3 regions of the Halobacillus salinarum genome follow, and region 2 is predicted to be linked to each of the others. Evidence: riboswitches for the same ligand, from Rfam matches in the RefSeq annotation. Region 2 holds a riboswitch; each other region holds the start of a gene.
What was found. A riboswitch is a leader RNA that binds a small molecule or an ion and turns the genes downstream of it on or off. The one in region 2 is predicted to bind S-adenosylmethionine.
Positions count from the first base shown of each region.

Region 1: linked by a shared signal. The riboswitch ahead of MUN89_RS15475 (5-methyltetrahydropteroyltriglutamate--homocysteine S-methyltransferase) and the one ahead of MUN89_RS00410 (methionine biosynthesis PLP-dependent protein) in region 2 are both predicted to bind S-adenosylmethionine.
Region 3: linked by a shared signal. The riboswitch ahead of metK (methionine adenosyltransferase) and the one ahead of MUN89_RS00410 (methionine biosynthesis PLP-dependent protein) in region 2 are both predicted to bind S-adenosylmethionine.

Region 1 covers NZ_CP095073.1:3,013,848-3,019,078, forward strand. Annotated here, with positions in the region: gene MUN89_RS15460 (2-aminoethylphosphonate--pyruvate transaminase) at 1-154, shown strand, start outside; partial or broken gene MUN89_RS15465 (saccharopine dehydrogenase family protein) at 151-1,322, shown strand; gene MUN89_RS15470 (DeoR/GlpR family DNA-binding transcription regulator) at 1,395-2,189, shown strand; SAM riboswitch class I at 2,259-2,360, shown strand; gene MUN89_RS15475 (5-methyltetrahydropteroyltriglutamate--homocysteine S-methyltransferase) at 2,430-3,539, shown strand; gene MUN89_RS22110 (TIGR04104 family putative zinc finger protein) at 3,736-4,059, opposite strand; gene MUN89_RS15480 (hypothetical protein) at 4,212-4,646, opposite strand; gene MUN89_RS15485 (CBS domain-containing protein) at 4,963-5,231, opposite strand, start outside.
Region 2 covers NZ_CP095073.1:74,807-80,037, reverse strand. Annotated here, with positions in the region: gene metC (cystathionine beta-lyase) at 1-776, opposite strand, end outside; gene MUN89_RS00410 (methionine biosynthesis PLP-dependent protein) at 773-1,894, opposite strand; SAM riboswitch class I at 1,974-2,084, opposite strand; gene glsA (glutaminase A) at 2,228-3,199, opposite strand; gene MUN89_RS00400 (cytochrome d ubiquinol oxidase subunit II) at 3,317-4,342, opposite strand; gene MUN89_RS00395 (cytochrome ubiquinol oxidase subunit I) at 4,361-5,231, opposite strand, start outside.
Region 3 covers NZ_CP095073.1:1,820,902-1,826,132, forward strand. Annotated here, with positions in the region: gene MUN89_RS09290 (DUF6612 family protein) at 1-171, opposite strand, end outside; gene MUN89_RS09295 (DUF6612 family protein) at 168-398, opposite strand; gene ytkD (RNA deprotection pyrophosphohydrolase) at 667-1,146, shown strand; gene pckA (phosphoenolpyruvate carboxykinase (ATP)) at 1,222-2,814, opposite strand; SAM riboswitch class I at 3,287-3,400, shown strand; gene metK (methionine adenosyltransferase) at 3,615-4,814, shown strand; gene asnB (asparagine synthase (glutamine-hydrolyzing)) at 4,968-5,231, shown strand, end outside.

The DNA.
Region 1 (5,231 bases), 1.3 Mb from region 2:
TTTTGTCATCTATCCAGGAAAAGTTACGAAAGTAAATACATTTAGAATCGGCAATATCGGCGAAGTTTACCCTTCCGATATTAATAAGCTTTTAAGAGCTGTAGAAGACAGTATGTACTGGAAGCATTCAAGATCAAAGGGGGAAGCTCAATGAAAATTTTCTGCCTTGGCGGAGCAGGAAAAATTGCCCGTGAAGCCGCGCTGGATTTAGTCAGCTACAGCACCTTTACGAAACTAACAATCGGCGATTATCATCTGAAAGAAGCTGAAAAAGTGGCCGAATGGCTCAAGGATTGTAGAGTGGATGCTCAGTTCGTAAATGTTAGAGACTATGATAAAACGATAGAACAATTACAAGAATATGACATTGTCATGGATGGCACCACCATTGCTTTAAATGGTTTATCCACCCACTGTATAGCGGATGCAGGATGCCATGGTGTCAATTTAAATGGCTTCGGTGAAGAATATGCCTTTGACTCCACTTTCAAAAGTAAACAGAGAACTTTTGTGGCTGGGTTTGGAATGACACCAGGTGTCACCCAAATGATGGCTATGCAAGCAGCCAGCCAGCTGGACACAGTAGAATCTGCACGAGTTAGTCACGGTTCTTTTCGTCCAATAGCATTTTCTAAATCAATTGCTGAAACGACTGCTTATGAATACGATCCTTCTTTATCCAGCAGAGTTGTATTCGAAGATGGAGAATTTATTCAGGTCCCCCTTTTTCACGTCCGAAAGAGGTACTTCTTCCTGAACCTTATGGTCAAACCGTTCAGTATATCATCCCGCACGCAGAAACCACCACCCTTGCGGAAGCTCTTAAAGATAAAGATGTTCAATTAATTGAGGTAAGGGGAACCTGGCCAGAGGAGAACATGAACTTGATGAAAGCTTTGTATCAGTACGGGATAACTAGTAATCCTGAGATTACGGTGAACGGAAAAAAAGCAGGGATCATGGATTGCATCAGCTTTTATTTACAGAATTCAAAAGCTGGTCAATCTACCACCTTATTTGGCTACGCTCTTCACGTAGAAGTAATCGGATGCGTCAGCGGCAAAAAAATTAAGCATACCCTCACTCATACTCATCCAAGCTCAGATGGGTCTGTCAGTGGCTGGGAAGGATTGAGAGCCTATACTAGAAATGTAGGAATACCAATGGCTATTGCCGTGGATCAAATAGCTTCTGGAAAAGTCGCCGCTAATGGCGTCGTCATTCCAGAATACGCCTTTCAGCCGAGCATTATTTTTAAAGAATTAAAAAAAAGAAAGATTCAAATTCATGAAACGATCGAGTCTTTAGATTTGGTCCATTAGGTCCAGCGAGCTGTTCACTGCTCTCGTTTGGCGATACAATGGATTTAAACGTTATCGAGGAGGGAAGGCGTTTTGTCATTAGTAGCGGAAGAAAGAAAAAAAGAAATTTTAGATTTGATGGATAAAAATGGAAAAGTCAAGGTAAGCGATTTGGCAGCTCAATTGGATGTTTCAACGGAAACAATCCGGCGTCACTTAGACGATCTTGAAAATGAAAATAAATTAAAAAAAGTATATGGGGGTGCAATCCCAGTCCCTCATAAAACCGAACCTCCTCATTATGAGCGTGCAGCCATTAGATCGGAAGAAAAGAACTACATTGGGAAAATTGCCGCAGCTTGCGTCCAAGATTATGATGTAATTGTCATCGATGAAGGCAGCACCCCATTGCAAATGATTCCCTATTTAAAACATAAGCTCAGTCTGACGATTATGACCTGCTCTATCCCCGCCCTGTATTCGTTAATAGAATCAACAAAGCGTCATGAACTTGATGCAAAAATTATTTTCATAGGCGGAGAAGTGAGTACGGAACATTTAAGAATTTCCGGTCCGATTGCAGAGAAGATGATGGAAGACTTTTTTGTAAATAAAGCCTTTATAGCTACAGACGGAGTTGATCTAAACCACGGAGTAACAAGTTATGACCCTAATAAAGCTTTGTTTACCAGGAAATTAATCGAACAGTCCCAGGAAACCTATATTTTAGCAGATCATTCTAAAATCGGGTGCCGGACTTACGTAAAAATGGCTGACTTAGAAGACGTTTTTGCAGTCGTCAGTGACCTTCCCGCACCCGAGGAATGGATCGCTTCCCTCAATCATATGAGTACGAAATGGCTGTCCAATGAAAAGAAAAATGAATGAATCGACTTCCTTTTTTATCAATGACCTGTTAAGATAACACCCATACAAAATTTTTGAATAATTGAATAGTTCTTATCAAGAGAGGCCGAGGAAAGGGTCCGGTGACGCCTCAGCAACCTGTATATGACAAGGTGCTAATTCCCGCAAGTGAGTAAACTTGAAAGATAAGAAGCGGCCATACTTACTCTTAAGTCTCTTCTTATTTCGAAGAGGCTTTTATTTATGAAGGAGAGGATTGACATGTCGATTAGTACAGTAACAGCCCCTTTTCGAGGAGATCACGTTGGAAGCTTTCTGCGCCCAGAGAGCATTAAAGAAGCAAGAAAAAAATATTTCAACAATCAAATTTCTTCGGATGAATTAACAACTATTGAAAATGAAGAAATTATTAAGCTCGTCGAAAAACAAAAACAGGCAGGATTAAAATCAGTGACAGACGGAGATCTTCGTCGTGAGTGGTGGCATTTTGACTTTTTAGAAAGTCTTGACGGAGTAGAGGAATACAAGGCTGATTCAGGCATCCAATTTAAGGGAGTAGAAACAAAAGCTCGTGCCATAAGGGTCGTGGACACTGTAGATTTTACTACTCACCCGATGATTGATCATTATAAGTTTTTACACTCAATTGCAGGGGATCAACACGTGCCTAAGTTCACAATTCCAAGCCCTAATATGCTGCTTGCCAGAGGGAACATTAATAAAGATGTTTACAATCAGGAAGAAGACCTGCTGGCAGACTTAACGAAAGCTTACCAAAAAGCTATTCAAGCTTTTTACGATGCAGGCTGCCGCTATTTACAGCTGGACGATACATCCTGGGCAGGTTTTTTCTCAGACGAAGGAATTCAAAAAATGAAAGACCGTGGACAGGATCCGGACAAAATGAGAAAGTTGTTTGTACGGGCTGTTAATGATTCCATAGCCAAGCGTCCAGATGATATGGTGATTACGATGCATATCTGCCGTGGGAATTTCCGCTCTACGTATATGACTTCCGGTGATTACGAAGCTGTAGCCAGCGCAATTTTCGGCCAGTTAAATGTCAATGGACTTTTCCTTGAATTTGATGATGAACGCTCAGGAGGATTCGAGCCTCTTCGGCATGTAAATAGAGATGATCTTTTCATAGTCCTCGGGCTTATCACTTCAAAAACCGGAGAACTTGAGAACAAAGACCGTATCAAACAACGCATCGAAGAAGCAGCCAGCTATGTTCCTTATGAACAACTCTGCTTAAGCCCTCAATGTGGATTTGCTTCCACTGAAGAAGGAAATGTTCTAACGGAAGAAGAACAATGGGCTAAAATCCGTCACGTAGTAGAAATTGCAGAAGACGTTTGGGGAAAATAATGGTGTGCAGCTGCCTAGTTAACGATTAGGCAGCTGTTTATTTTTCTTTGCGCTTATTGATACAGGCCTGCTCAAGAAGAATAGGAGCAACATTTGTTATTCAGTCATTCGGTGACTCATACATCAACTCGTTTCCCTAAAGAATTCCTTTCATGAAAAAGAAAAAGCTCCCTTTATGCTGTATGGAAAGTATCATTTATCCTTTTTTCCCCCCCAAGCTTCCTGAACGGTGGCTGGATAATTCTAAAGCAAAAGGATAAATCAGCACCACACTTATAAAAGAGCCTGCGAAAGCGGAAATGACTATTCTCATTAAAGATAAATGAAGAATGTTCGCAAGGATCAGGATAAGAATCCAGACAGGTAATGTTAACGTTACAAAACGTTGAGAGGAACCCACGGTCTGGAATTGAGCAGCCCCGCAATAGATACACTTCTGCCCTTGTCTATTTATTATAAAAAAGCTCTTTATCACTTCTTTGTAAGGCCATTTTCTACCACAGCATTGACAAATAGGCATAAAAAAACTCCTAACACACAATAATAATTACCTTAATTTGTAAATTCCCTCTCTTATTGTAAAATAAACCAAAAAAGGTACCTCTCCGATTGAAGAGGCACCTGGATGCACGACCCTATTCATTTATCTATGTTCATCTACTTTTCGAGGTTTTACTCAAATATTCGCGTGTTTGTCATAATAATCAAGGCGACAAGTATAAAGATAAACGTACTCCAATTAAAAATGCTTAGTTTTTGGGCATTTGCTTTTAAGCTATCTTCCGGAGCTTCTGCCCGAAGGATCCGTTTGAAATTTCTTTGAATCATTCCTATCGTTGCTCCTAATAGAAATAGAAGAGCGAGAGCTGACACCGTCCATAATAAGGAAGGAGACCGGGAATAATGCCAAACCAGCCAGCTTCCTGAAAGAAGCAGCAGCACAAGGGCGTAATGACCGGTTCGGCAATAACTAATGATACCGCGAAGAAACCCATGAAGTTCCTCTCTGCGACAAGTGAACAGGGGCTTCATTAAAAAAGGAAGGATTAGAAAACTACCTAATAATACTGCACTAAGTACATGAATAAATATAATGGCTTGATACATATTGATCTCCTCCACATCAGCACTTTTAGCTCATTAAACTTGGTTGATGAAACTTTTTCCCCGATTATTACGTAGTGTTAGGTAAAGGCTAAGGAGTGAAGCAAATGAATATCGCCGTTTGGGTCGCCGTCTTTATAGCCATTTTTGCAGGGGTTTATTATTCTTCCAATGAAAAAAAGAAATAATCATGTCCATCAGTATACTATTCCTGACTAATAACCGTAACAGGATCTTTTGGAAAAACGACAACTGTCATGAAAAAGTCACAAACCAGCACTCTCTATGTTTAAGAGAGTGCTGGTTTAATGGATCACACTTAGTTGAGTTCGATAATCATTTTTGATAGATTTCTAATGATATCCCCGCGGCTGATTACTCCTGTGACTACTCCTGAGTCATTTAACACAGGCAGTTTCTTAAAATGGTGTTGAGAAAATAACCGTACAGCCTGCTCAAACTCCTCGTCTTCACGAATGATATAAAGATGCTTCGTTCGCATGGCTTCTTCTACCTGGTCGTTGATTTTTTCTGCCAGCACTTCTTTTTCCGTCTGGCCTTCTTCCACATATACGGTGTAAAATAAAT
Region 2 (5,231 bases):
GACTCAGAAGACTGCTTCAAGCGGCAATGAAGGGTTTTAAGTCCTCGAAGGACGAGCCAGCAGTCATGGGCTCCAAGAATCGATCCGAAGGCATTTTGTAAAAACCCCAGCTGGTCGGCAAGCCTCTCATTATTTACGACGGCGAGCCCGGCCACAACATCGCTATGGCCGGCGATAAATTTCGTCGCACTGTGAAGCACGACATCTGCACCGAGTTCTATTGGCTTCTGCAGAGCAGGAGTCATAAATGTATTATCGACAAAGGTTAAGCAGCCGTGAGCTTTGGCAAGCTTGGATACCGCACGGATATCGGTAATGTTTAATAACGGGTTCGATGGTGTCTCAATGTACACAACCTTTGTGTTCGGCTTGATAGCAGTAGCCACGGCATGCAAATCAGTCATGTTTACAAAGCTGTGATCGATTCCAAACTTAGTCAGTACATCTCGAATCATCCGGAACGTACCGCCATATACATCCTCAGAGATCACGACATGATCGTCTTGCGACAGCAGCATGAATGATGTGGAAATAGCTGCCATCCCCGAAGCGAAAGCAAAACCGTAAGAGCCTCCCTCGAGACTTGCAATCGTTTCTTCTAGCGCCTCGCGCGTCGGATTTCCGGACCGGCTGTAGTCATATTTGCCAGGTTGGTCAAAGTCCTGCTGGTGGAACGTAGACGCCTGCTGAATCGGGACGCTGACCGCCCCCGTTTCTGGATCGAATTTGTGCTTACTGTGCAAAAGACGTGTTTGAAATGAATGTTGTTCCGTCATTGGATAAGTTCCTCCTTTACCAATTGAGTTAATGCCTGATTGAGATCTCCAAGTAAGTCGTCAATATGCTCGACTCCTACGGAAAAACGAAGCAGTCGGTTGCAGACTCCGTAGCTCGTGCGCTTTTCTTCTGGTATATCCGCGTGGGTCTGTGTAGCAGGATAGGTAATAAAGCTTTCGACTCCTCCTAAGCTCTCCGCAAACGTAATCACTTTAAGACTTCTGAGAAAAGGATCCACACAGTGTTCAGATTCGAGTCTGAATGAAACCATTCCACCACGGCCCGGGTAGAGGACGTGGGTAACTGCACGGTGGTTCTGCAAAAATTCAACGACTGCTTTAGCATTCTCTTCATGTTGGCGCATCCTTAAGGCCAGTGTTTTCATCCCTCTCATCAAAAGCCACGAATCAAACGGGGATAATACGGCACCGGCAGTATTTTGATAGCTGCCCAGCTGTTCGCATAGCTCTTTGCCTTTGCCGATAACCAGCCCGGCTAAGACGTCATTATGACCGCCAAGGTATTTGGTCGCACTGTGGATGACGATGTCTGCCCCTTCCTGTAAAGGTTTTTGGATATAAGGGGTAAAAAGGGTGTTATCAACGATAAGCAGCAGGTTATGCTTTTTAGAGATTTTTGAAATGCTGGGAATGTCAGCGACGTGCATTAAAGGGTTAGTTGGGGTTTCCACGTAAATGGCTTTTGTTTTATCCGTGATCTGTTCTTCCAATGCCCCTAAGTTGTCGCTCCCACAGTAACGAAAATTGACCCCCGACTGCTTGCGGACGTGTTCAAACAATCGATAGGTTCCTCCATACAAATCCTCCGAAACGAGAATTTCATCTTGATAAGTAAATAGGGAAACAACCGTTTGGATAGCTGCCATACCTGAACTGAACGCATAGCCTGCATCGCCGCCTTCAATTTCTGCCATCGTTCGCTCCAGAATCGCACGCGTCGGGTTGCCGGTTCTTGCATAGTCAAAGCCGGTCGATTCTCCGATGCCCTTATGCTGATAGGGAGTAGAAAAATGTACGGGTGCATTGATGGAACCCGATGGATCCCCATTATTTTTTCCTGTATGCACAAATTGCGTTTCTGTATGAGGGGTAGTCATGATCATTCTCCTTTAGTGATTTTATAAAAATAAAAAAAGCCTTCTATAAGAAGAAGACTTTGGAATGTAAGGGTCCTTCTTCTTATCTTCCAAGTTGATGAATCAACTTGCTGGAGTTAGCACCATTCTGGTCAAACCAGTGGTTGCTGAGGCTTCGCCGGGCCAGTCCCTCTGCCTCTCTTGATAAGAGAAATACTATGAACTTGTTTAATTAAAAAGCTTTCTCACTAATCTACACTACTTTTTATCATTTTACAACAGAACAGAGCGAATTATTTGAATTTTTAATAAAGAATTCATTCTTTTCTTTTTTCTTAAAGACAAGACAGAAGGTTAAACGCCGCCCGATATTCCTCTTCCATAAATATGGCCATCCCCGAATAAGTTCAGCTCCAAATCCTGCGACAGTTTCCGGAGCAGCGCACCACCTGCCGTACTGTTGCCTTTTTCATCTATGGCTGGCCCGACAATCCCGATGCCCATCAACCCGGGAACCACCCCGATAATACTGCCTGAAACGCCGCTTTTACAAGGGAATCCCACTTCTACTGCGTGCCGTCCGGAAGAATTGTACATGCCGGAAGTCATCATTATGGCGTTAACGGTACGCAGATGGTTAGCGGGTATCAATTTTTCATCGTTATCCGGAGCTCTTCCCCCTCTCGCCAAAAACAACCCGACCTTTGCAAAGTCATCACAATTCATCATCACCGAATTAATTCGAAAATAAAGATCCAGAGCTTCTTCCACATCGGTTATTAAAGTACCAACGCTTTCCATGAAATAAGCAAGTGCCCTGTTTCTTGCCCCGTTAGCTTTTTCTGCTTCATAAACTTGTTCGTTCAAATGGAGTTCCTGGTTGTCGGTCACACGTTGAAGAAAGTGGAGGTAGCGTTCAAAGCGGTTATTATTATTGTGTCCTTTAATCAAGGCGGAGACGGCTATCGCTCCGGCATTAATCATTGGGTTAAAGGGTTTACTTGTATCATAGGATTCAAGCTGGCTGATCGAGTTGAAAAAATCGCCCATCGGCTCCATGCCTACAGCTTGAAACACACGGTCCTTACCAAAGTCGTGCAGAGCAAGCATGAGTGAAATAATTTTTGAAGTACTCTGCATAGGGACAGTTTGCTCCCAGTTTCCTCCTGTAAACTTTTGTTGGTCTGTGGTTAGGATCGTGACTCCAAGCAGGTCTTTTTTTGTGCCATCTAAATCAGGAAGGGAAGTGTTCACTTCTCCTTGGGCAGCAAACGGCATGCTGTCTTCTACAGCGTCCTCTAAGTAGTCGTTATTAAGCTTATGCATTATCCATACTCCTTACTTAGAAAAAATAGTCATTTCTGTTAAATTACCCAGCCATCAGCTTCTATAATCGAAGGACAAAGGGAAAAAGCCATCGATCATCCCGATAGCTTCAAATCTTTATTCCTGTTTTAAATAGCGGCGATCCTTTAAGAAAAGTTTCCAGAACAGGATGAAACCTGGGATGAGAATGGCGAAGCCAATACCGTAAACAACCAGCAGCTGATAAAAAATAGTAGGGTTCGTAAATCCTTCTTCCACGGTTAAATGAGGGTACACTAAGTAGGGAAGATGGGCAGATCCGTACGCATAAATCGCTGCTCCGTATTGCAGCATGATTAAGATAACGGCCGGCCGTGGATGTCCCCGGTATTCTTTATACCGTTTCACGAATAAAAATCCATATCCTACAAGAAAAAAGATCAGTGAAACGATAAACCAGTCAGGATTGGCTTGTATTTTATTTACAATCCAGCCGGCTTCCTGAGGCATCGCAGCAATAGTGAGCACAGCAACAATAATGGATACAGGGCCGAGCCAAAGCGCGTGGCTCCGGTATGTTTGGAAAGCTGACCAGTCGTCTGCTTCTTTAGCATAATCCATTAGAAATACCGAAGAAATAAACAGCTCGGTAGATAAACCGAAGGCGACATGCATATAAAGGGTTGGATCTTTAAACAGATTTCCATAGTGGAGCTGAGGGTAGCCATTCTCAAATTCGATAAATCCGCCTAAAGTAATAGGGAGGATACTTACGAGCAGCGCTGGGATCATCAGGCCGGTAATTCCTGATGTAATCCTTAGAATGTTTTTAAACTTTTGAGCATGGTGGGCAAATACCATAAAAGTTGTCCGAATGGTCAGCAGGATAAGGCCAAGGCCGACAGGAACAAGCAAAAGACTCCCAAGCATCGTCGTTGCAAAAGGAAAAAAAGTAACGAGAGCAACGACTAAAATGACAAAAAACACATTGGTGATTTCCCACGTAGGAGAAAGAAACCGGTTCGCGATTACTGAAGCATTGGTATGTTTGTTTTTTCCATAAACCATTCCCCAAAAACCAGCGCCGAAATCCAGCGATCCTAAAATGGAGTAAACAAAAAGAAAGCTCCATAGGATGGTAATCGCAAGGGTTGATGCTTCCATAATTGTTCAGCTCCTTTTTTAAGATTCAGCTTGCGGAAGTTCTTTGCTGACTGGATTCCGTTTGAAATAAAATCGTAAAACGAATGCTGTCACAAACAAAAGCGTTAAGTAGAGGGAAATAAATAATAGGAACAGTATGCCGACACTATTGGACTTTGTTGCTGCTGTGTCCGTCCGGAGCACGTCATTAATGGTCCACGGCTGTCTTCCAATACAGCTGAAGCACCAGCCGGTTTCGATGGCGATAATCCCAAGCGGGCCGCCTACGACAAGCAAGGCAAGAAGCCAATTAGGAAACTCCCGTTTTAAAAGTAATTTCCAGGCAAGGGCGAAGAAAGAGAGTACGAGCAGGATAGAACCGATGCCCACCATCACGTTAAATAGAATATGGATGTAGAGCGGCGGCCACAGATCCTGAGGATATTCATTCAGTCCTTTAACCTCTGTATCAAAACGGTTCCCAGCGAGAAAGCTTAGCGCCGATGGGATTTCAACTGCATATTTTACTTCCTGATCCTCAAGCGATGTATAGCCGCCGATCGATAATGGGGCATACCTTGTCGTTTCAAACAGCCCTTCAGCCCCCGCTAGTTTTCTTGGTAAGTATTCGTGGAGCATTTGGGCCGTTTCATGACCATTTAAGGCAGTAGCAAGCGACATAGCAGCTCCAAAGTAAAGTGAAATCATCAGCGCTTTTTTATGATAGTTTCGTTCCTGTTTCGAAAGGTTTCGTTTTAACAGCCGGAGAGCGGCGATCGAACCTATTAAAAAAGCAACTGTCATATAAGCTGAGAGTGTGACATGCATAGCTGTGATGCCGAAGCTCGGGTTGAAGAAAGCCGCCCAGGGGTCGACATTCGTGACTTCCCCACTTTCTGTAAGATCAAAT
Region 3 (5,231 bases), 1.7 Mb from region 2:
CATTTTTTCCACCATGTTATCCGGGGCTTTTACCCATTGATTCGATCCTGGCTGGGAAATGAAAAATCCATCAGTTGTGTAGTATTGTTCGATCGATTGTCCCATGGTTTGGACGGTTTGATGGTAAGCCAGTGGGTCAGCGTGTACTTTTGCCTCTATGGATGTTTTCATAGGAATACCCCGGGCATCCTTGTTTCTTCAGCCGATTCAGATGAGAGGTCTCCGGTACTTACATGCTGAACGGACTCCATTTTCATACTAAAGCTCTCCAGTTGTTTGCTTGCGTCCAGGGACTTTTGGTAAATTTCCGCTACCTTTGCTCCCTCTGTGCTCGCACAGGCGGTCATGAGTAAAGTCATAATCAGCAGGGAAGCTATGAGGAATGATTGTTTCTTCATTGGTCTCCTCCTTTTTTGGCTTACTACTATGCATTACGAACGGGAAGGAAAAAAGTTTCAGTGCCTCCAATATACGCCTTTCAGGTTTATGGGCAATAATAGACAGGAATACTAAGAGTATAGGACAGCTGGTTTACGATTGTACTCGTAAGGAACGGTTTGTAATTAAACCTCCTTATGGTACGATTTAAAGAGCGTGGAATTTCAAGAGTTACTTGAACATAAAGCTGGTAGCGAGTAACTAGCAATAAAAGGCAGAGGATCATACATGAAGACATTTAACGATTATTATCGCAATGAAGTAACATTATCATTTGAAGATCATCCTTTTTCTAAATATCCAAAGCATGTCTGGGTCATATGCCGTTATCAAAACAAATGGTTATTAACCAAACATAAAGATCGTGGATTTGAATTTCCCGGAGGAAAAGTGGAAGAAGGAGAAACACCGGAAGAGGCGGCTGTAAGAGAGGTTAAAGAAGAAACGGGAGGCATGGTAGAAGAACTTACCTATGTCGGACAGTATTATGTAGCAGGCAAAGGCGGCACAATTATTAAGAATGTTTATTTTGCTATCATTTCTTCCTTAGCAGACCAGGATCATTACTTTGAAACTTATGGACCGGTGCTATTTGAAAGGTTTCCGGAAAAACTAGTGTCAAACGAACGGTTCAGTTTTATGATGAAAGATGAAGTCCTTCCGAGTTGTTTAACGTATATTAAGAAATATTTTGCCAAAGAAGTGTAGGAAAATAAAAAAACGGGTTGTACTTTTAAGTACAACCCGTTTTTTTTATATATTTGAGGAGATGAGGAGCGTTAATTACCGTCTTCCATAGACGGGACCTGCCTGTTTAATTTCAGGCGGCGCGTGTTTAAACTTTAAGAAATTGTTGTGAAATTTTTCGGCAAGCTGTTTCGCTTGCTCGTCGTAAGCATCGGGATCATCCCAGGTTTTTCTAGGAATTAATACTTCGTCCGGGACTCCTGGACACTGTGTAGGAATACTTAATCCAAAAACAGGGTCTTTATAGGTTTCTGTGGATTTCAATTCACCCTCCAATGCAGCATGAACCATGGAGCGGGTGTGGGAAAGGTTCATTCTTTGTCCTTTTCCAAAAGCTCCTCCGGTCCACCCTGTATTAACTAAAAATACTTCGGCGTTGAATTGATCGATCTTTTCTCCAAGCATTTCTGCATAAGTAGCTGGCGGAAGCGGCAGAAATGGAGATCCAAAACAAGCGGAAAATGTAGCTTGAGGGGACGTGATTCCTCTTTCTGTTCCTGCCAGCTTGCTCGTATAGCCGCTTAAGAAATGATACATAGCCTGTTCCTTTGTCAATTTGCTGATCGGCGGCAGTACTCCAGTTGCATCAGCCGTTAGAAATATGATCGTGTTCGGGTGTCCTGCTACGCTTGGCTGCACAGTATTTTTTATGTGGTCGAGCGGATAAGCGGCTCTCGTGTTTTCAGTTAGTGACGTATCATTATAATCAGGGGTTTTCGTATGTTCATTTAAAATAACGTTTTCCAAAACGGCACCGAAATGAATGGCTTCAAAAATCTGCGGCTCTTTTTCTTTGGACAGATTAATGCATTTCGCATAACATCCACCTTCAATATTAAAAACGCCATAGTTTGACCATGCATGTTCGTCATCCCCGATTAAACGGCGGTCTGCATCAGCAGATAAGGTGGTTTTCCCTGTTCCGGATAGCCCGAAAAAGAGTGCAACATCCCCTTCTAAGCCGATGTTGGCTGAACAATGCATGGGAAGGACGTTTTTTTGTGGAAGAATATAATTCATAACAGAAAAAATGGATTTCTTAATTTCTCCTGCGTACTCTGTACCGCCGATAAGTACAATGCGGTGCTTAAAGGAGATCATGATGAATGCTTCTGAATTCGTACCATCTACATTTGGAATCGCTTTAAATGTTGGAGCAGAAATAACTGTGAACTCCGCTTCATGATTCAGCGTCTCTTCCTTTGTAGCCGGAATGAACATCTGTCGTGAAAATAGATTATGCCAGGCAAATTCATTAATGACTTGAATTGGAAGGCGGTAACTATTATCAGCACCAGCAAATCCTTTGAAAACGTACAATTCTTCACGAGCTTTTAAGTATCTAAGTACTTTATGGTAAAGTGTAATAAACGTTTCTTCATCAATCGGCTGGTTTACGGAACCCCAGTCAACTTTCCCTTCAGATTGATGGTCTTTAACAATGAATTTATCTTTAGGAGATCTCCCTGTATAGGCTCCGGTAGTCGCTTGTATGGCACCTTTATCTGTAAGATTGCCTTCATGACGAGCAAGGATTTTTTCAACCAGCTGTGGTACAGACAATTGATGCTTAACATGCTCTTCGGTTAATAATTGGTTTAAGTCAGACATTTGATTAATGGCACTCATATGTTTACCCGCCTTTTCGTAAAATATTTCAATAGAACAGATGCTGTAATTTGTTAATTAGTATAACACATTGTGTTTAATAGTCCACGCTATTTTATAAAAAACTGAGAGTAATTTTCCTTCTAATCAACAAAGGAAAGTCATCCATAAAAACATCCCGAACTCCTTCTTACTTTAACTTATGTGAACGACATTATTTCGTTTACTATTCATCTGCATCAGGGGATTATACATGACCCCGGAATGAAAAGATTACATAAAGATCGTGCTTATAAAAAGTCAAACGTTTACGGGCATGCTTCATATGGTGATTATAAAACTTAGTGGTAACAATGTGCAGTCATTTGGTTCTTGGTAAGGGAATTTTCTTTCATAATGTCAAAGGATCTATTAATGGAAGATATGGCTTAGTCTGCAGCCATTTAATTGACAATACTAAGGGATTTCGTTACGATAATTTCGAACGGAAACTCTCTTATCCAGAGTCGGTGGAGGGACAGGCCCTTTGAAACCCGGCAACCCGTCAATCTTGACACGGTGCTAACCTGAAGCAAGGAGTACGTAAAACCTCCTTGGACGATAAGAGCGAAAGGAAGCACCCCCTTTCCTCGAGTAAGGAAGGGTTTTTTCTTTTTATAAGGAAATATCTGTCTAAGCTGTTTACAGCTGTAACCTACTCAAATCATCCGATTATGGTTTGGATACTATAATCTCCATATAGTGAAGATCTTAATGATCAATATCCTGGAAAGAGTTCCGTCTAATAATTTGTGCATGGAAAGAAGGAGGAGTTTTTGAGAATGTCTGCCAATCGTCGTTTGTTTACATCTGAATCTGTTACGGAAGGTCATCCTGATAAAATCTGTGACCAGATTTCTGATGCCATTTTGGACGAGATTTTAAAAAATGACCCGAATGCAAGGGTAGCTTGTGAAACAACAGTTACTACTGGACTTGTACTCGTCTCGGGAGAAATCAGTACAAATACTTATGTTGATATACCAGCCATTGTCCGCCAGACTATTAAGGACATCGGCTATACCCGTGCTAAATATGGATTTGATGCAGATACTTGTGCGGTACTTACTGCTATTGACGAACAGTCACCTGATATTGCTGGAGGCGTAGACGTAGCTTATGAAGCGCGTGAAGGTCAGATGAGCGATGAAGAAATTGAATCGATTGGTGCCGGAGACCAGGGGTTAATGTTCGGTTATGCCAATAATGAAACGAAAGAACTGATGCCTCTTCCAATCTCGCTTGCCCACAAGCTCTCGAAGCGTTTAGCTGATGTCAGGAACGATGGAACTCTTGCTTATTTGCGTCCAGACGGAAAAACACAGGTAACGATTGAGTATGATGACAATGATCAGCCGGTTCGAGTGGATACGATCGTTATTTCAACTCAGCATGCTGAGGAAGTCACACTGGAGCAAATAAAAAAGGACTTGAAAAAGTTTGTTATTGAACCAGTAGTTCCAACAGAGTTCATTGATAAGGAAACAAAATATTTCATTAATCCTACCGGTCGTTTTGTCATTGGAGGACCACAAGGGGATGCAGGACTTACAGGCCGGAAGATTATCGTAGACACATATGGCGGATACGCCCGCCATGGAGGCGGTGCCTTCAGTGGGAAGGACGCCACGAAAGTGGACCGTTCAGCGGCTTATGCTGCTCGTTATGTGGCTAAAAATATCGTAGCAGCCGGTTTAGCGGAGTCTTGTGAAGTGCAGCTTGCTTATGCCATTGGAGTGGCACAGCCTGTTTCGATTTCCATCAACACAAATGGAACGGGGAAAGTCTCCGAGGAAAAACTAGTTAAGGCTGTTCGGGATTTATTTGACTTGAGGCCAGCTGGAATTATAAAGATGCTTGATTTACGCAGACCGATTTATCGCCAGACTGCTGCCTATGGTCATTTTGGACGCACTGATGTAGAATTCCCGTGGGAAAAAACAGACAAAGCGATGGAGTTAAAAAGTCTCTTAGAACAATAAGTGTTACATCGTTCTTGAAGAAATATCAGGAACGATGTTTTTTTTATGAAATATTACATAAAATGACCAAGAAAGGCTCTCGAAGCCTTATAGGTTTTATGATATAATTTTATCTCGTAAGTTTAGACTGCAAAAAGAAAGTGAGGAACGTCTATGTGTGGTTTTATTGGAATGATTAGAGATCTTCCAGCGCTGCCTAATGATGAACAACAAGCGACGTTCAAATATCGTAATGATGTTATTACTCATCGCGGCCCTGATGACGAAGGGTTTTTTCACGATGATTATATATCTTTTGGCTTCAGAAGATTAAGCATTATTGATATTGAAAGCGGGCATCAGCCGCTAAGCTATGAAAATGACCGTTATTGGATGGTATTTAACGGTGAAATCTATAATTATGTCGAATTACGGGAT